One region of the Paenibacillus sp. FSL H7-0735 genome, then DNA from elsewhere that is predicted to be linked to it. Evidence: predicted binding sites of a transcription regulator. Region 1 holds the regulator's gene; the other holds the start of a gene.
The links. The regulator LexA, encoded in region 1, represses DNA repair genes until DNA is damaged. The targets are predictions, from matches to a motif close to CGAACATATGTTCG.
Positions count from the first base shown of each region.

Region 2: a site for LexA is predicted at 2,133-2,146, ahead of recA (recombinase RecA). Genes of this name have one in related genera too.

Region 1 is NZ_JBBOZH010000001.1:4,105,991-4,114,970, reverse strand. It holds gene NSS82_RS18690 (methionine gamma-lyase family protein) at 1-33, shown strand, start outside; gene NSS82_RS18685 (MerR family transcriptional regulator) at 96-506, shown strand; gene glnA (type I glutamate--ammonia ligase) at 540-1,868, shown strand; gene NSS82_RS18675 (hypothetical protein) at 2,788-3,477, shown strand; gene NSS82_RS18670 (DUF5316 domain-containing protein) at 3,900-4,103, shown strand; gene NSS82_RS18665 (cupin domain-containing protein) at 4,138-4,629, shown strand; gene NSS82_RS18660 (MBL fold metallo-hydrolase) at 4,630-5,352, shown strand; gene NSS82_RS18655 (hypothetical protein) at 5,461-6,039, opposite strand; gene NSS82_RS18650 (hypothetical protein) at 6,259-6,639, opposite strand; gene NSS82_RS18645 (L,D-transpeptidase) at 6,792-7,130, opposite strand; gene lexA (transcriptional repressor LexA) at 7,308-7,934, opposite strand; gene NSS82_RS18635 (LysM peptidoglycan-binding domain-containing protein) at 8,186-8,599, shown strand; gene NSS82_RS18630 (DUF896 domain-containing protein) at 8,709-8,918, shown strand; gene NSS82_RS18625 (hypothetical protein) at 8,968-8,980, shown strand, end outside.
Region 2 is NZ_JBBOZH010000001.1:4,411,796-4,420,775, forward strand. It holds gene NSS82_RS20000 (regulatory protein RecX) at 163-888, opposite strand; gene recA (recombinase RecA) at 999-2,063, opposite strand; gene NSS82_RS20010 (competence/damage-inducible protein A) at 2,364-3,650, opposite strand; gene pgsA (CDP-diacylglycerol--glycerol-3-phosphate 3-phosphatidyltransferase) at 3,759-4,346, opposite strand; gene NSS82_RS20020 (YajQ family cyclic di-GMP-binding protein) at 4,502-4,993, opposite strand; gene NSS82_RS20025 (hypothetical protein) at 5,204-5,365, opposite strand; gene NSS82_RS20030 (helix-turn-helix domain-containing protein) at 5,445-6,377, opposite strand; gene NSS82_RS20035 (DUF3388 domain-containing protein) at 6,471-7,238, opposite strand; gene NSS82_RS20040 (DUF3243 domain-containing protein) at 7,416-7,679, opposite strand; gene ymfI (elongation factor P 5-aminopentanone reductase) at 7,817-8,584, opposite strand; gene yfmH (EF-P 5-aminopentanol modification-associated protein YfmH) at 8,585-8,980, opposite strand, start outside.

The DNA of each region.
Region 1 (8,980 bases):
AAATTACTGTCAGAAAATCTTACACACCATTGACACGCTGTATTAGGAAATGTACAATGAGATCAGAAAAAGATCATTGGAAGGTTGGATGAGTCATGGGTGATGAAATCCGCAGAAATATGGCATTATTTCCTATTGGAATTGTAATGAAGTTAACTGATTTATCTGCAAGACAAATTCGTTATTATGAACAGCACAGTCTAATCGTACCTGCACGTACATCTGGGAATCAACGTTTGTTCTCTTTTAATGATGTTGAGCGCCTATTAGAAATTAAGGCCTTGATTGAAAAGGGTGTTAACATTGCTGGCATCAAGCAAGTAATGAACCCAGTCTCTAAGGAATCCGAAGAAGCTACTGTGATTACCCCTGACACAGAGGTTAGACGTAGAGAGCTATCAGATTCGCAGCTTCACCGTTTGCTGAAGCAAGAACTAGTTTCCGGTAAAAGACCGGGACAGGTATCGCTTATTCAAGGTGAGTTATCCCGGTTTTTTAATAAATAATAATATACAGAGTTTTGAAAGGGAGAGGATCACGTGAGCTTTTCTAAAGAGGATATTTTACGCATTGCCAAGGAAGAGAATGTTCGTTTCATTCGTCTGCAATTTACAGATCTGTTAGGTACTATCAAGAATGTAGAGATTCCGGTTAGCCAATTGGAAAAAGCACTCGACAACAAAATGATGTTTGATGGTTCCTCCATTGAGGGTTATGTACGGATTGAAGAATCCGATATGTATCTCTTCCCAGATCTTGATACTTGGGTAATCTTCCCTTGGGTGACTGATAGCCGTGTTGCACGTCTGATTTGTGACGTGTATATGCCTGATGGTACTCCATTTGCTGGAGACCCACGTGGTATCCTGAAGCGTTGTCTGAAGGAAGCCGAAGAAATGGGCTTTACAGCGATGAATGTTGGACCTGAACCTGAATTCTTCTTGTTCAAAACAGACGAAAGAGGTAACCCAACTACAGAATTGAACGACCAAGGTGGTTATTTCGACTTAGCTCCTACGGACTTAGGAGAAAACTGCCGTCGTGAAATCGTATTGACCCTTGAAGAAATGGGCTTTGAAATCGAAGCATCCCACCATGAAGTGGCTTCCGGCCAGCATGAAATTGATTTCAAATATGCTGACGCGATCACTTCTGCTGACCAAATTCAAACCTTTAAGCTCGTTGTGAAGACGGTTGCCCGTCAACACGGCTTGCATGCAACTTTTATGCCTAAACCTTTGTTTGGTATTAACGGATCGGGTATGCACGCTCACCAATCCTTGTTTAATGGCAAAGAAAACATGTTCTACGATGAAAGTGACAAGCTAGGTCTGAGCAAAACTGCACGTTACTATATGGCTGGTATTTTGAAGCACGCTCGTGCTTTTGCAGCGATTACTAACCCAACAGTGAACTCTTACAAACGCCTTGTTCCTGGTTATGAAGCACCTTGTTACGTAGCTTGGTCTGCAAGTAACCGTAGCCCGATGATTCGTATCCCGGCTTCGAGAGGGCTTAGCACACGTGTTGAAGTTCGTAATCCGGACCCGGCAGCTAACCCATACCTCGCACTTGCTGTTATGTTGAAAGCAGGGCTAGACGGAATTAAGCGTAAGCTTGATCTTCCAGCCCCAATTGACCGTAACATCTATGTGATGTCTGAGGAAGAGCGTATTGAAGAAGGCATCCCAAGCTTGCCATCCGATTTGAAAGAAGCGCTAAGCGAAATGATCCGCAGCCATGTAATTACCGAAGCTCTCGGCGAACATGCGCTGGCTCACTTCTACGAGCTGAAAGAAATCGAATGGGATATCTATCGTACTCAGGTTCACGAGTGGGAAAGAAACCAATACATGACACTTTACTAGAACCTTTAAACCCTTGACACCTTTGGTGTTGAGGGTTTTTTTGTTTGGGCAAAATAGTGGTTTTGTAACCATCAATGATATGTCTACGAAAAATGCCCGCGAAATGCCCACAAATAGCTGAGGTTAAGGTTATTCGAGGATGTTTTACAGGTGAATATCAAAATTGGCATATTGTTGATTAACAATTTTAACGTGTAAGAAGCTGTTCATTTATCATAAATAATGGGATATGATGGGATATGATGGGATATAGAAGAATTAAACACAGAGGCGGAGGAGTAAATTTGGATATAGTTTGGTCAAACTTAATATTAACTTTGATAATTTTCGGGATATTAGTGGTTTTGATTTTTAAAGGTATAAGTTTATTAGTAAGAAGTTATAAATCAAAAAAATAACTCTTCAGACGAGTGTACATAGTCATGACAGACATTGCTTATATTCTCGCATTGCTTTGACTTTTAAAGGATTTATCAAAGAGTGTTGACACAAATCTGAGTTACAGATCATTAAGAATGGCGATTTACAGAACACCCGCGGGTTGGCTGTGAGTCGCTATTTTATTATTTTTGTATATTCTAAAAGTGTTAAAGTAAAAGTGATTGTAAATTTTTTTCACTTTAATTGATTTATCGTCTACCTTGCTCTTGCTCAGTCCAATTAACCTTATGAAACCGAGAAGAACTAAGATCTCATGGGTCACTTTATGGAATCTGGTGGCATTAATTAAGATAGCAGGTGCCCGAATCGTCCGGGAACAATTTGAATTTCGAGCACAACTCCATAGCTGTAAATAAGAACGAGTCGATTGTTTGAAATTTTTCAATCCGTAGCAATAAAAATGAAGAAAAGGTTTGAATAATAAGAGGACACGTCACTCATGTGGGTAATAACTAATATAGTAATAAGGAGGTGCGTAATGAAAAAAATATTATTAACTACAGTTACTAGTATTCTTCTGTCTTCCTCAATTCTCGGTGCATGTAGTAACAATAAAACAACAGACGAGGCAAAACCTACAGCGTCAAGTGCAGCGACAATGCCAGTTGTTGAAGCTACAAGCACTCCTGAACCTTCTGCTACTCCTTCTATGGAGGTGCAGGAGTCCGCCAGTCCGGAGGCCACTGATCCTCTAGCATCCGATCGACCAAAGACCAAAGCATTTGGTGAACAGGAGGGAGGGGTCTCAGGGCAAGAAGGTACACTTGAGCAAGGTGATGGATATTCCCTGTATGTCTTTCAGGATTTCACACTAGACTCGCAGTCTAATCGTTTATTATTGACTAAGGATCCAACCTATTATGCCCAAATTGAACACTTGCCTGCCGGTTACGATCTCACAGCTTTGAAGCAACAGGGACAAACCGAGCTTTCTGCAATTGGAAAGGTAAACGACCATAGCGGGGAACTAATTGAACATCCTCTAGGTTTTGCAGAATTATATCTGCAGGCTACCAGTGATAAGGGGATAGAAGATTATATGGTCTGGAAAAATCAGGCGGGGGAAGCTTTTCTTTTTCGGATACACAATCCTAAGGGTGATTCGTCGAATAAGTTTGCACCTTGGGTGATGGTTTCACTGGCAACACTTGAACTTGAAATGAATTAAGTGTAAACAGAACCGAAGGGGTTGTATGGAGTAGAAGAAGTGTGCCATAACCATAATCAAAAAATGGTTGTTGGCACACTTCTTCTTTTTGGTACCTTACTTCATTTGAACGCCAATTTCCATTTGCTGAGGTTGCAAATTTCGCGTATGAGCCCGGTATAGGACCCAGCAGACCTTATATGAAGCTTTATCCCACATTTTGGATACTAAAGGACCCCATAGTCGCTATTGGCATTAAAAACACTCAATATGAGCCTCATTCTTAGGAATAACGTCACTGGAGTCCGAAACCATGCTCCAAAGGCTGAAAATAAGCAAATAGCGTCATATGGGTCCGAAAGTCATGGCGTGTAGTAAAGGGATTTAATGTTAAAATATCTTATATATAGATAACTAATTTTTTCCATAGAAGGAGTGAGTTCATGCAAATTTTTATTTACATAGGCTTGGGATTTTTTATAATTTCAGGTATATGTGTTGGAGCCTTCACGACAGGTACACAACAAAGAGGTAACTTTTATTCGGAATCTAAGCAAGACCGTAAAACTAAAAACAAAGTAGCGAATGGGTCCGCTTTAGGTGGTCTTATTTCATTAGCTATAGCTGGGATTCTTTATTTGTTGTAATTGAACGCAAAATATAAGGAGGAGGAGTGTGCAGATGGTGAAGATTTTTAATGAAAATACGGTCTCTTTTACCCAAAAACAGTCCCCGATCCCAGAGTTTGCTTGGCATACGAGTGAAAGATTAGCTGAAATGGTGGGCTCCAAGCATTTAGTTTTTGATATCAGATCTTTAGATTCTGATAAATATTCTTTTCCTTATCATTTTCATAGAAATGCTGAAGAGATATTTGTGATTTTAGCGGGAAAAGCGATGTTAAGAACACCCGAGGGTTTTACGGAGGTTACGGAAGGGGATGTAATATTTTTTGAAATGGGACCGGAAGGGGCGCACCAGCTTTATAATCATACGGATGCACCATGCAGGTATCTGGATCTCCGAACGAATCAGGGAATAGATGTTTGCGAATATCCAGACTCAGGCAAAATCAACATTTTGCCTTATCAAGAAATCTATCAAGCGGATGAACAGGCGGATTATTATAAGGGTGAAGAGCATGTAAGGGAAAAATGGAATGGGGGAGCGTAATTGATTAAAGATCGTTGGTTTACAGTAACGGAAATTGATCCGACCACCTATGCAATCAGTGAATATGGACATTGGGAAAAGGTGCATTCTTTTTTACTCTTGGGGCAAAAACAAGCCGCGTTAATTGATACGGGATTAGGTATTGATAATATAAAAAGAATAACGGATCAGTTAACGGATTTACCTATCGCTGTCATAACTACACATGTGCATGCAGATCATATTGGCAGTCACGGACAATTCGAGACAATCTATGTTCATAAAGAGGATGAGGATTGGCTAATTAACGGAATAAAAGGCTTGTCCCTTGCCCAGATTCGAAAGGATATGAGTCGAGACATCACCCTCCCTGTTCCTGAAACCTTTGATCCTAACACCTACATACCTTTTCAAGGGAAACCAACGGCTCTTTTACAAGAGGGGGATGTGCTCGACATAGGTGGGCGCGAAATAGAAATTTACCACACACCAGGTCATTCGCCAGGTCATATCAGCCTATTTGATCATGCCAACGGATATCTGTTTACAGGTGATTTATTGTATGACGTTACGCCAATCTATGCTTTTTACCCTTCGACTAGTCCGGCTGATTTAGTGGCATCCTTAGAGAAGATTACAGAAATTCCAGGGGTTACCCAAGTATACGGCTCTCATAATACGCTGGGTTTAGATCCATCTATTTTGCAAGGGGTCAAAAAGGCAGTTCGTGAGTTGCGTGAGTAAAAGGTAGTGGCACATGGTACGGGTATTCACCAGTTTGATGGGTTCAGTGTGCAATTTTAGTTCTTTCAATGTCGAAAACAAATGAGAGGTATGGCGATAACAACTTAATTATTCAGATACGATTGACCTGAAGAGTGCATGCAATTGTTGTACTTGGGAGTAAGCTTCCTTGTACTGGTTGTCGGATTGTTGAATAGGCAATAAACCCGGCAAGAAGGAAATACAATACACAGGCGTTTCTTTGCTGTTCATATATATTTTAAGCGTGAGTTCTTCTATCACATTAGCTTCTTCATCAGCTTCCTTAAGGACGTTAATATCTGCACTAGTTGCAGTTGTTTTGCTGTTTTGTTGTCTTTTGGAGACTTTTGAAAGGGTAAGTGCGTTAACCACAATCTCGGATCCCATTACATTATCGAAAGAGTATAGCTTTGCTACTGCTTTTTTGTTGTTCTTCGGATTTCTGGTGCCTATTGCTAATTTTTTATTAGGTTCGTTAAGTGCGATCAAGTGAGATTGATTGGGGGGGATGAATGTTTTGGTGAAAATGATGTTAAAGGATGCAGCCGCATTAACTAGCATAGAAATATCAGATGAAGTGGATAGCGTTTTCAATTTTATAATGGCGGCACTTAGAATTAAAACAACTCCTAAAATAGCAAATAAGTACACTAAGATAATCAGCATATAATCACCTCCCAGTTATCTCATTAGACTCAAATTGTTGCTTATTGAAAGATATGCCTGAATGATCCCCACTAGTATCTTTTAAAAGGGAAATTCGTGGAATTATAGGATCGGCTTCGGAATTAGCCCAAAAAAAGCACCCGGAGAAACCTGCCGATTCTGCAAATGGCGCAAAATTGGGGGTTGCTGCAAGGGTGCTTTTTAAGGTAAGTATGTAACCTATAGAAAATTGAAGGCAGTGATATGATCGGTATAAACAATCAGCTGTTTGTATTCGATCGGAGTCCCATAACTAGCATAAGGTCTTACAGTAACGTCATTGAGGACAACAAAGTTATAGCTGAAATTTTTATCAGGGTGTTCTGCTCCCAAATAAGATATGTATTCGTCTACTATTACATCATCCATCAAAGATTTTAAATCAAATACATCCTCTTTGTTGGAGACGGCTGGAGAGACGATTCCCTGAATGCTGCCAAAAGAGGTGAGCAAATTCACTTTTTTTCCACAAGCTTGTTCATCATTTAAAAGTAAACCGGACAGCTTACCCAGTGCATCGACTTTAAAATCGACGAGGGTTCTAATTTTTGAGTTATTCAAAACTAAACACATCCTTTTCAATTTGCAATCCTGTTAACAATATTCGACATATAATCACCAAACTCCTAGTATGCTAATGAAAAAATACTTACTTATGTAATGACCCCCATTCTGTATATGGTGATTTGGGGGTTGTGACGTCCTCAGCGAATTCAATTCCTTATCGTTACTCGTGTTCCTATAGGGACGATAGCTGCGAGTGTTAACACATCCTCGTTGTACATCCGGATACAGCCGTGGGATACCTCTTTCCCAATGGAGGAAGGATCATTCGTTCCATGAATCCCGTAGTGTGGTTTAGACAGTCCCATCCAAAAGGCACCAAAGGGACCGCCTGGATTGGGTTGTTTGTTAATAATCGTGAATTCTCCCACTGGGGATTGGGTTAACATCTTACCAATGCCGACATGGAAACCTCTAATCACAATATCATTGTCCAGAAGATATAACATTCTTTGGGTCAGATCTACAATAATTCGGTAATTTGGCATTATGCACAACACTCCTTTCTGATTAGGATATGAGCAGAACGCCTAAACGGTTATTCATAGAAAATGCCCATTTTAGCGAACGAGAACAAATGTTCGTTAGTGGTTGAGAAAGCAAAATACACAGAAAAAAGGCTGTTCCGCATTTGCGGAACAGCCTTTTATGGTAGGAGTGCATACTTAGTGGATATCTCGAAACAATCCGATGACTCTTCCGAGAATAGTTACGCGATTAAGGCGAAGAGGCTCATAAGCTGGATTCTCCGGCTGAAGCCGTATATGATCACGTTCCTTGTAAAAGGTCTTAACGGTTGCTTCATCTTCTTCAGTCATGGCTACAACGATATCTCCGTTGTCCGCTGTTTGTTGTTGGCGAACAATTACATAATCACCATTCATAATGCCAGCATCCACCATACTATCACCCATAACTGACAGCATAAATACTTTGTTGTCACCTACATAGTGAGTAGGAAGTGGGAAGTAGTCCTCGATATTCTCTGTAGCAGTGATAGGTACCCCGGCGGTAACTTTACCTACGACAGGAATCCGTGAGATGGTCTGGGCGAATTGGTGAACATTCTCTGAATCCTCTTGGCCTAGTAATTCTATTGCACGTGGCTTCGTTGGATCTCGACGAATAAGTCCCTTCTTCTCAAGCCGGTCCAAATGACCGTGAACTGTGGAGCTGGAAGCAAGGCCAACAGCTTCTCCAATTTCCCGGACGGAAGGTGGATAACCCTTGCTGCGGACTTCGCTTCGTATAAATTCCAGGATCGCCAGCTGGCGACTTGAAATCTTTGACATTGGAATCAACCCCATATAGTAATGTTTGGGAAAATTATAACATAGAACTACCGTTCGCACAAACATAAGTTCTAACTATTATAAATATTAATCTGCTAGAGTTAAAAAATGGTAGACAAATGATAATAAAATGAACCACTTGAGTCTCTCGAAAAAAAGAGAACAATTGTTCTGAAATAGTATTGAACAAAACACATGTTCGTGTTATTATGAATTCGAAAGTAAGAACAAGTGTTTGGAGGATGATAATTATGCTAAAATACAGTACATACCGCAGCATCTACGATAAGGCCCCAGTGGTTGAATCTTTAGGACATAATGACGTTGCCCGTAATTCCGCTAAGGTGAAAGAGATAACGGAACGTTTGCTAGGAGGGATGATTTCGTTGTTCCGTCAGGACTTCTTTATTAAGTTAATATTGATTATCGTGCTAGTATTTTCTGGCCTAACAGTAGTGGGAAATGTATTTGCAGGATCGACGACTATAATGAAGGAAGAGAAGCGGATTGTGGTTGAACGTGGAGATACACTATGGAGTATTGCCCTTAAGAATAAACCGGCTGATATGAAGACAGTTGTTTATATAGAAGGAATTAAACGTTCAAGTGGGATTAAGAGTAGTCAAATTAACGCTGGAGACATACTTACTTTACCTATTTATTAATTTTCTGAGAACATAATAGAATGACCAGTAGAGCTTGCAGGGAGTAGACCTTGACAAGCTCTTTTTCTCATGGCAGAGTTAGAATTAATTTATAGGGGGAGGGAAAGTATTGAATATTGATGAGTTGGTCGCGCGAATTAACGAATTGGCACGCAAACAGAAGAGCGTAGGCCTTAATCAAGAGGAAGTGGCGGAACGTGCCAAGCTTCGTGAAATTTACCTGGGGAATATCCGCAATAACTTCCGAGCACAATTAAATACTATTGAAGTAGTAGATAACGATGAGCATGAACAAGGTAACAAGGGGCTTAAACATTAGCTCGCTGTTCCTTTTCATAGATATTTCAGGATGACTAGGGGGAACGCACATGGCCCGTTCTT
Region 2 (8,980 bases), 310 kb from region 1:
TACATTTCATATGAGTTGTACGTGAACCGTTTAAAACAGTCTCCTTTTTGGGAAGGAAAAAGGATTCTAATTTTATGCCGATTCATGTTATATTTTATTATTTATAAAAAGACATTGTCAAGAGAGTCGATATACGCATTAATGTCAAGAGAATCAGTGATTCTAGTAAAACTCCTCATCTTCACCTTCATAATTGTCTTCCGCAAGTAAAGTATTGATCACTTGGCGAACCATATCGCCCGAGAATCCACGGCGCATAAGGAAGGCTCCAGTCTTTCTTCGCTTATCTGAAGCGTCTCCACGGATGAGATTCCATTTCTTGCGCCCTGTTTCGAGTGCACTCTCCAGCTCTTGTTCAGGAGTAATATTCTCCAAAGCTTCCGATATAAGGGTTTTGTCAATCCCCTTCTCACGTAGCTCTTGTCGAATCCACATCTTCCCTTTCCGCTGGTTCGCTATTCGTTGCTCCGCCCATTGCTTAGCATATAAAGGGTCATCAAGAAATCTTTCCTGATGTAGCCGCTGCACCACTTCCGCAATAATAGTCTCTCCTATTTCCTTCTGGCGTAAACGGCGAGTCATTTCCATAGCGGTGCGTGGTTTACGTTCAAGATAACGGAGGCCTTCCACATAAGCTCGTTGACGCTCATCAGCTACAACAATTTCTTCCAAATCAGCCTTCATAAAAGAATTACCAGTAATCATTCGATATTTAATCATGACGTCCTCGTGCACAGTCATGTTATATGCTCCGAAATGTATGATATAACGGTGGTCAGATTTCTTTTGACGTTCTACTTTAGTGATCTCTAAGAGTTCTCCTTCAGGAAAATCAGATAACACCTGCTCATCTTGTTCTTCTGCTTCAAAATCCAGTTGTATTACCATAGTTGTTTGTCACCTCATAGCAATAGATCAGTTATCGTCTTACTTTCAATACTTGTTAAGAAAAGACACCCTGCAACAATCAATCACAGGGCGTCCTATTGTTTAATATACTATTCGATTTCGAGGAGCAATTTTTCTTCTTCCTCTTGCTCTGCAACAATCTCATCATTATTCGGCGCAGCAACAATAGTGGATAAATTACTTGCTTCACGGATCTTATTCTCAATAATAAGGGCAATATCCTGATGTTCCTTCAAAAACTGCTTAGCATTCTCACGACCTTGGCCGAGACGCTCGCCTTCGTAGGAATACCATGCACCACTCTTATTCACGATATCCATTTCAGTACCGATATCTACAAGACTTCCCTCTTTGGAAATCCCTTCACCATACATGATATCAACATCAGCCTGTTTAAATGGAGGGGCTACTTTATTCTTCACAATCTTGATCTTAGTACGGTTACCAACCACATCGTTCCCCATCTTGATGCTCTCTACGCGACGTACATCTAAACGTACAGAGGAGTAGAATTTCAATGCACGACCACCCGGAGTTGTCTCAGGGTTACCGAACATAACACCGATCTTCTCACGAAGCTGGTTGATAAAGATAGCAATCGTATTCGATTTGCTAATGGCACCAGAAAGCTTACGAAGTGCTTGAGACATCAAGCGAGCTTGCAGTCCGACGTGGGAATCACCCATATCGCCTTCAATTTCAGCCTTAGGTACCAAAGCAGCAACGGAGTCAACGACAATAATGTCAACGGCTCCACTACGAACAAGTGCTTCGGCGATTTCCAGCGCTTGTTCACCCGTATCTGGCTGAGAAAGCAGCAATTCATCGATATTTACGCCCAAGTTACGTGCATATTTCGGATCAAGCGCATGCTCGGCATCGATAAAAGCAGCTTGTCCGCCTTGTCTTTGCACTTCTGCAATAGCATGAAGAGCAACTGTTGTTTTACCTGAAGATTCCGGTCCATATACTTCAATAATACGTCCCTTTGGAAGTCCGCCTATACCTAACGCAATATCAAGTGCCAAAGATCCGCTAGGTACAACTTCCACTTGCATATGCGTGGATTCTCCCAGTTTCATTACCGAACCTTTACCAAATTGTTTTTCTATTTGACGAAGCGCCATATCAAGCGCTGCACGACGATCTGACAATCAGACCACTTCCTTCACTGTTTATAGTAATATAATAACGTGTTTTTAAGGTCTTGCCAAGCTTTTTTTCGAACATACATTCGTTTTTTTTGTCTTGGGCGTTATTTATCCCTTTTATTGTAAGCCTCCCTCCGGAGATAGAAGTTAATTAAATTCTCCACTTCACCGGACATCAACGACTTATGATCATGAGAAAGCATCGTGATCAAAATCTCTGCAAATATACAAAAAACCGCAGCAAAGAAATCTCAGTGCCACGGTTCTTCCGTATGTGTTTATTATAACTGGGCTAATCTCCCATTACAAGTCTGAACCCTCAAGAGGTGTCTCCACCTTGCGTTCCTCAAGTCTCCGCCAGAGACGATACAGCAAAGCCTTAACTGTTCGTAAGCGGATATTTTCCCGCGTACCTTTAAGATTAAGCTCATAAACCTCTGTCTTACGTCCCCGTTCAGCCAAGCCGATAAATACAAGTCCAACAGGCTTTCGTTCAGAATAACCCGGTCCAGCTACACCTGTAACAGATAAGCCGAAATCGCTGTCTGCAATCATTCTCACTTGGTCAGCCAACACCTCGGCAACTTCTCGGCTTACGGCTCCAGGGGCATTGGGTCCCTCCAAATAAGCACTTGGCACATTCAGCAGCTTTTTCTTTAAGTCATTTGAATAGCAGACGATTCCGCCGGCAAACATCGAAGCACTGCCTGGAATATTTGTTATACTCTCCATCAGCAAACCTCCGGTGCAGCTCTCTGCCGCACTTAAGGTCAGGCCGGCATCCGCCATCCAATCCACTATCAATTGCTCTAGCGGCACATCAATGTTCGCATACAAATGTTCCGGCAAAATCTCCTTGATTTGTTGTTCCAGTATCTCCAGCTTTTTTGTAGCTTCATGCTCAGAAGGGGCCTTTGTCGAAATACGAACAGTTACCTCTCCCTCTTTGGCATACGGAGCAATCGTTGGATCAGTCTGACTGCGAATCAGCTCAATGAGCTTGTCCTCCAGCAGTGATTCTCCGATGCCGGCAAATTTGAGCATTTTTGAATAAAGCGGTGTTTCGTTCGTCAAGGCGTGCTGCTGTAGCCACGGTACTGCTTTATCTACGAACATCGGTTTCATCTCACGAGGTGGACCTGGAAGCACAATATAATATTTCTTCTCATGCTCAAAAGCAATCCCAACCGCAAGACCGATTTCATTCGGCAACGGTGTAGTTCCTTCAATTATAAGTGCCTGTTTGCGGTTATTTTCGGTCATAACGATCTTACGATCATCAAAGAAACGTTGTACATGATCCATCGCCAAACGATCAATGTGGAGCGTTCTACCTAGCGATGCAGCCAGTGCGTCTTTAGTCAGATCATCCTCAGTGGGGCCAATTCCGCCTGTAAAGATAATAACGTCGGCCCGACTCTGAGCGATCTCGATGGCTTGCTGCAGGCGGCTGCTGTTATCACCGACAACAGTTTGAAAGTATACATCGATCCCGATGGCAGCTAGCTCTATAGACAAAAACTGGGCATTACTATTCACGATTTGACCGAGCAAAAGCTCTGTCCCTACTGCAATAATCTCCGCTTTCATACCTGGCTTTCGCCTCCTAGTTATAATGTAGGTACACTGCTTTTAGATTTCAAAAAAGGTAATAGGTGCTTCACCTATTACCCTTCCTTGTATGTCCAGCTTACATGCTTACGCATTATGCAGCTGTAGCAGATCCTTATTCTTCACAAAATAATCAATTCCAGAATAAATAGTGATCAGCGCTGCGGCCCAAATAGCAATATCGTCTACAGGAATACTGACAAATTGAAATGGGAAATTATTCAACAACAGCAGTGAAATCGCAACAATTTGTACAACCGTCTTTATCTTGCCCCATTTGCTGGCGGCAACCACTTTTCCCTCTAGCAATGCAATCTGGCGAAGTCCGGTGACTGCAAACTCACGACTGATGATTACAATAGCAATCCATGAATCGCATCTGCCCAGTTCCACAAGTGAAATCAGAACTGCAGATACCAGCAGTTTGTCCGCAAGTGGATCAAGGAGTTTACCGAGATTGGTGACCATATTATATTTCCTAGCAATGTAGCCGTCTATTCCATCCGTGCTGGCCGCAAGCAAAAAGATTACAGCTGCTACCAAATGATTAACAGATAGCTGAAACGAGCCCCAATGTATCGGTTCTGGATAAAAACTGAAATCCACCAGTAAAAAAAACATCATAATCGGGATCAGGCAAATACGAGCTAGCGTGATGCGGTTGGGCAAATTCACTGAAGTTTTCCTCCCCTAAATCGTTCATACAAATTGCCTAAAACAGGCTAATCCATTTCTACTTAAGCAAGTATATTATAGCAATAAATAGGTGTCAAAAAAACAGAAAGCACCCCGCGTTGTTAGCGCTAATAAGCACTGCGGGGCACAAAATTCTATTTCATGTTCATGAATTGTAGATCCAGCGGCAAATCAGCTTTACGCAAAATCTGAATAATCTGCTGCAAATCATCGCGGCTCTTGCCGGTTACACGAATTTGATCCCCTTGGATCTGGCTCTTCACCTTTAATTTTGAATCACGGATCAGAATATTAATCTTTTTCGCATTCTCCTGATCAATGCCTTGCTTAAGCCCTAAACGTTGACGTACAGATCCCAGGGAAGCCGGTTCTACTTTACCGAAGTCCAGATTCTTTAGGGTAATGCCTCTTTTCACCATCTTTGATTGTAAAATATCAATAACAGCGTTTAGCTTATATTCGTCTTCAGAGGCGATTATAAGTGCGTCTTTCTCCATCTTCAGACTGCTTTTGCTGTTCTTAAAATCAAAGCGGTTGTCGATCTCTTTCTCTGTTTGGTGAATAGCATTCGTTAACTCCTGCATATCCATTTTGGATACAATATCAAATGAACATTCTGAACTCATTAAACTCCACGTCCTTTATACAATTAGTCTGCTACTATTATAAGAGAATGGTACTATTAAGTCTAATTTTGGATAAATCATTATGTAGCTCACCCGACATAGAAAACAGCCCCACTAAGTGGAGCTTTTCCTTCGAGTGAGTTTGGTTCAAAGGGTAGAAACACGTCTCCACCGGAAGTACGCCGTTGGAGACGTTCATTTCTACAGCTTCTATCTGCTTCGGACCGGATTACGAAACATATCCAGAATTCCTAGCACAATATGTGCAATACCGAATCCGAGAATTCCGTATCCCCAAGCACCTGGTGTCAAATAGTATCCGATGAGACTGACAACAACCCCAAGGCCAGCTACAATCCAGCTAACTGTCATAAGATGTACACCTCACTTTGGCTAAAACTGAAAACAGTCTTATGTTCTCTCTAAAGCCAAAGTCTATACATCCTATTTGTTATTCGCCTGTCCCTTCACTTTGGGTACCTTCACTTCCAGAACCGTCGTCAAGATTAAGCAGGAGACGTGAAGAAGTCTTCTCATCCGTGATTACTTGACCATTTACGGTAATCTCAGTTGCTGGGGAATACCCAGACTTAATATACATGCCCTCACTACCAAGAACGAAGCTCATAGTTTCTCCTGCAGCTGTATTTCCGAAGGAGAGTTTTTCACCTTTAGAGTTCTCGCCTTTGTAAACTTCAAGCCAGCTTACTCCGGATGCAACAATCTCAACCTTAACTTCGCTTCCGGCAGGAGCTGTGACCTTAAATTTCGTTGTTTTGCCTGACTTCCCATCTGGTGTAACCGTGATAGATTGAGGAGTCGGCGTTGGCGTCGGTGTTGGCGTAGGCTCCGTAGTTGGCTCTGTAGTTGCTTCAGCACCTGCCGAGGAAGTAGGCGCTACAACACCGCCTCCTGATGCGGGTGGAGAAGTTTGTGCTGTATTAGGATCCTGCACATTATTGGTGATATTTGTTTGATCAACTTGATCAGGGTCTGCTTTGTTTAAACTAGAAGCATAAATGTAAATCACTACAATAATCAATATAGGGAATGTCCACATTAGCACCGTTGGCAGCCATTTTGCATTCCGTTCGGTTTCGGGTCTACGGCTGCGCTTTTGAATCACCGTCTCCATGGTCGTGTCTGCGGGTGGTGCAGGTACGTTCCCATGCTCCTCGAGCAGTTCGTCAGGACTCATGCCTACTGCTTCTGCATACGTTTTGATAAACGCCCTCACATAAAAACTTCCTGGAAGCACCTTGTAGTCTCCAGACTCGATGGCTTCCAAATACTTTTTGCGAATTTTTGTTACTTCCTGGACATCGTCAAGACTCATCCCTTTTTGCAGACGTGCCTCTTTCAATTGCCGGCCCAGTTCCGACATACCATCACCTCCTGTAAGTTCTATGAATGTAAACTTCCTTAACCAGCTTTATAAATAAACATGCTCGGAAGTGTATTCTTCATTGTTTGTGTTCTATAAATCATCACTGTAGCTCGTCGTAAACGACTCGTACAAGATTTCTTCAGTTGGATTATTCCGCAGCTCAATAATAATATCAAAGTCATCATAACTGTACTCAGATTCGCGTACGAAAATATCTGGATGCTCTATAACCTTTGTGCTTGGCATGCTCATAACATTTTGTAATAAATTATAATGTTTCTCATTAGAGCGGATCGTACTAACTATACCATCAATAATAAATACATTATGTGGGTTCATCTCATCTTCAGCCAATTGACTCCGCACCGTCTGCCGCAACAGTGTGGACGAGACAAATGTCCAGCGTTTCATAGCACAGACACTGCCAGCTATAATGGATTCCGTCTTTCCTACACGGGGCATACCACGCAGTCCTATAACCTGATTCCCATCTTTTTTAAACAGCTCACCGAGAAAATCAACCAATAGACCTAACTCATCGCGGGTGAAACGAAACGTCTTCCGATCATCTGAATCCCGTTCAATATATCGCCCATGGCGCACAGCCAGCTTGTCCACGAGCCTAGGAGACCGCAGAGCTGAAACTGTAATATTATCAACTTTTTTGAGCATTTCGCCCATCAGCATAATTTTCTCATCATCATTGGTCTCCAGCAACATTCCGCGAGTTTTTCCTTCAACTCCATTAATCGTCAGAATGTTAACTTCCAGCATCCCTAACATTGAAGCGATATCACCAAGCAGACCGGGTCTGTTCTTGTGAATCTTGTATTCCATATACCACTGTTTATATTCCACTTGTACACCTCATAGATTCCTTTTCCCTACCCTTTGCCAATACAGCAAAAAAAGCTGCCCCGGCAAAGCGGTCTTTTACACGGGTCATGTTAATGATATATAAAATAAAAATGAAAGGCAAGGTCAGTCCTGTAATAATTGCAGAAAAGCTCCCACAGGGGGAGCTTTTCCGCAAGCTTAGGCGTTGTCTTTCGCCAACTTGACCATGAGTTTAGCAATCGTTTGCTTTTCTTCATCGTTGCCGACATCCCATAGCTCTTTGATCGCACGGTTTTGAGTGTTTGCTGGATCCACTTTTTCATCAAGGAATTCCCCGATTTCAAAAGCCAGCTTTGAGATTGTGTCTTGACTCATCCCAAGTTTCTCTGCCTGTACAACCCGTTTACCTAAGAATTTCTTCCAGGTGTCAAAATTTTTGATTACGCTATCGTCTTGTGTCATCTTAAATCCTCCTTCATGTTTACGGTCGAACACCTGCATACAGGCTGTAAGCCGCCTTACGAGAGATTAAAAAACAACACTTATAATATGTCTCAGACGATAGCTTCTTATGCTGGAGCTTTTCTCCAAGTTAAGCATTACGTAATCCAGCCACCGTTAGGGCTAATGATCTGCCCAGTAATATACCCGGATTCTGGCAGTGCCAAAAAGTAAATCAATGAGGAGATTTCGTTCGGAGTAGCCAAACGTCCCGCCGGAATCTCATCCTCCAGCATCCGGACCTCATCCTCCTGTAGGTTAGACAACATATTCGTATTAACCGCTCCTGGAGCTACCGCGTTCACAGTTACGCCAGAAGGTGCTAATTCTTTGGCTAACGCCTTAGTAAAAGCATTTACTCCGCCTTTACTAGCTGAATAAGCGACCTCACAAGAGGCTCCCGATATTCCCCACACGGAAGAAACGTTGATGATTCGACCATAACGCTGGGATACCATGTACGGCATAAAAATCTGGCTGCACATAAAGGTACCTTTCAAGTTAATGGCCATAATATCGTCCCATTCCTCTTCGCTCACATCAGCGAGCATCCCGTAATGAGATTTACCGGCATTGTTAACAAGGATATCCGGCTGCATTCCATTGCTTTCAAGCTTCTCCGCCATTCGTACAATCTGACTGCGATCCTTCATATCCGCATTTACAGTCATTACCTTTGCTCCAAGGGCCATACAACGCCGAGCGACATCATTAGCAGCTTCATGTGAGTGCTTGTAGTGTATAACAATATTCATGCCCACAGAGGCAAACCGTTCTGCAATGGCGCCACCGATTCCCCCGCTGCCCCCTGTCACCAGAACTGTCATTTCTCCTAATGGTTTGTTGCTCTCTCCCAAAAGCGCCATTTAAGGACTCACCACTAGTGAAACAGCGAGCTGCTCCCAATTTACATGGGCATGTAAACGCTCATTCACTTCAGCTAAAGTAATCGATTCGTAAATAGGCAGAACTTCAAACAGGTCACCACCGCGGAATTGGTAACGTGTAAATTCATGTGCGATACTTTCAGGGGAGTTCAGCATGCGCAAATATCCGCCTATTTTCTTTTTCCGTGCCCGCTCGAAATCCTTCTCAGCAAAGCCAGACTTTAAGATCTGATCCACTTCTTCTTTTATTCGTTTTAGAAGCAAATCAGGGTCCTTGGTATCTCCACCCATAGCTGAAAAAGTATATTGTTCTGAACTATTAAATTCATGGCCAAAGCTGTCTGAGATCAGTTCTTCATCATAGAGCTTTTGGTA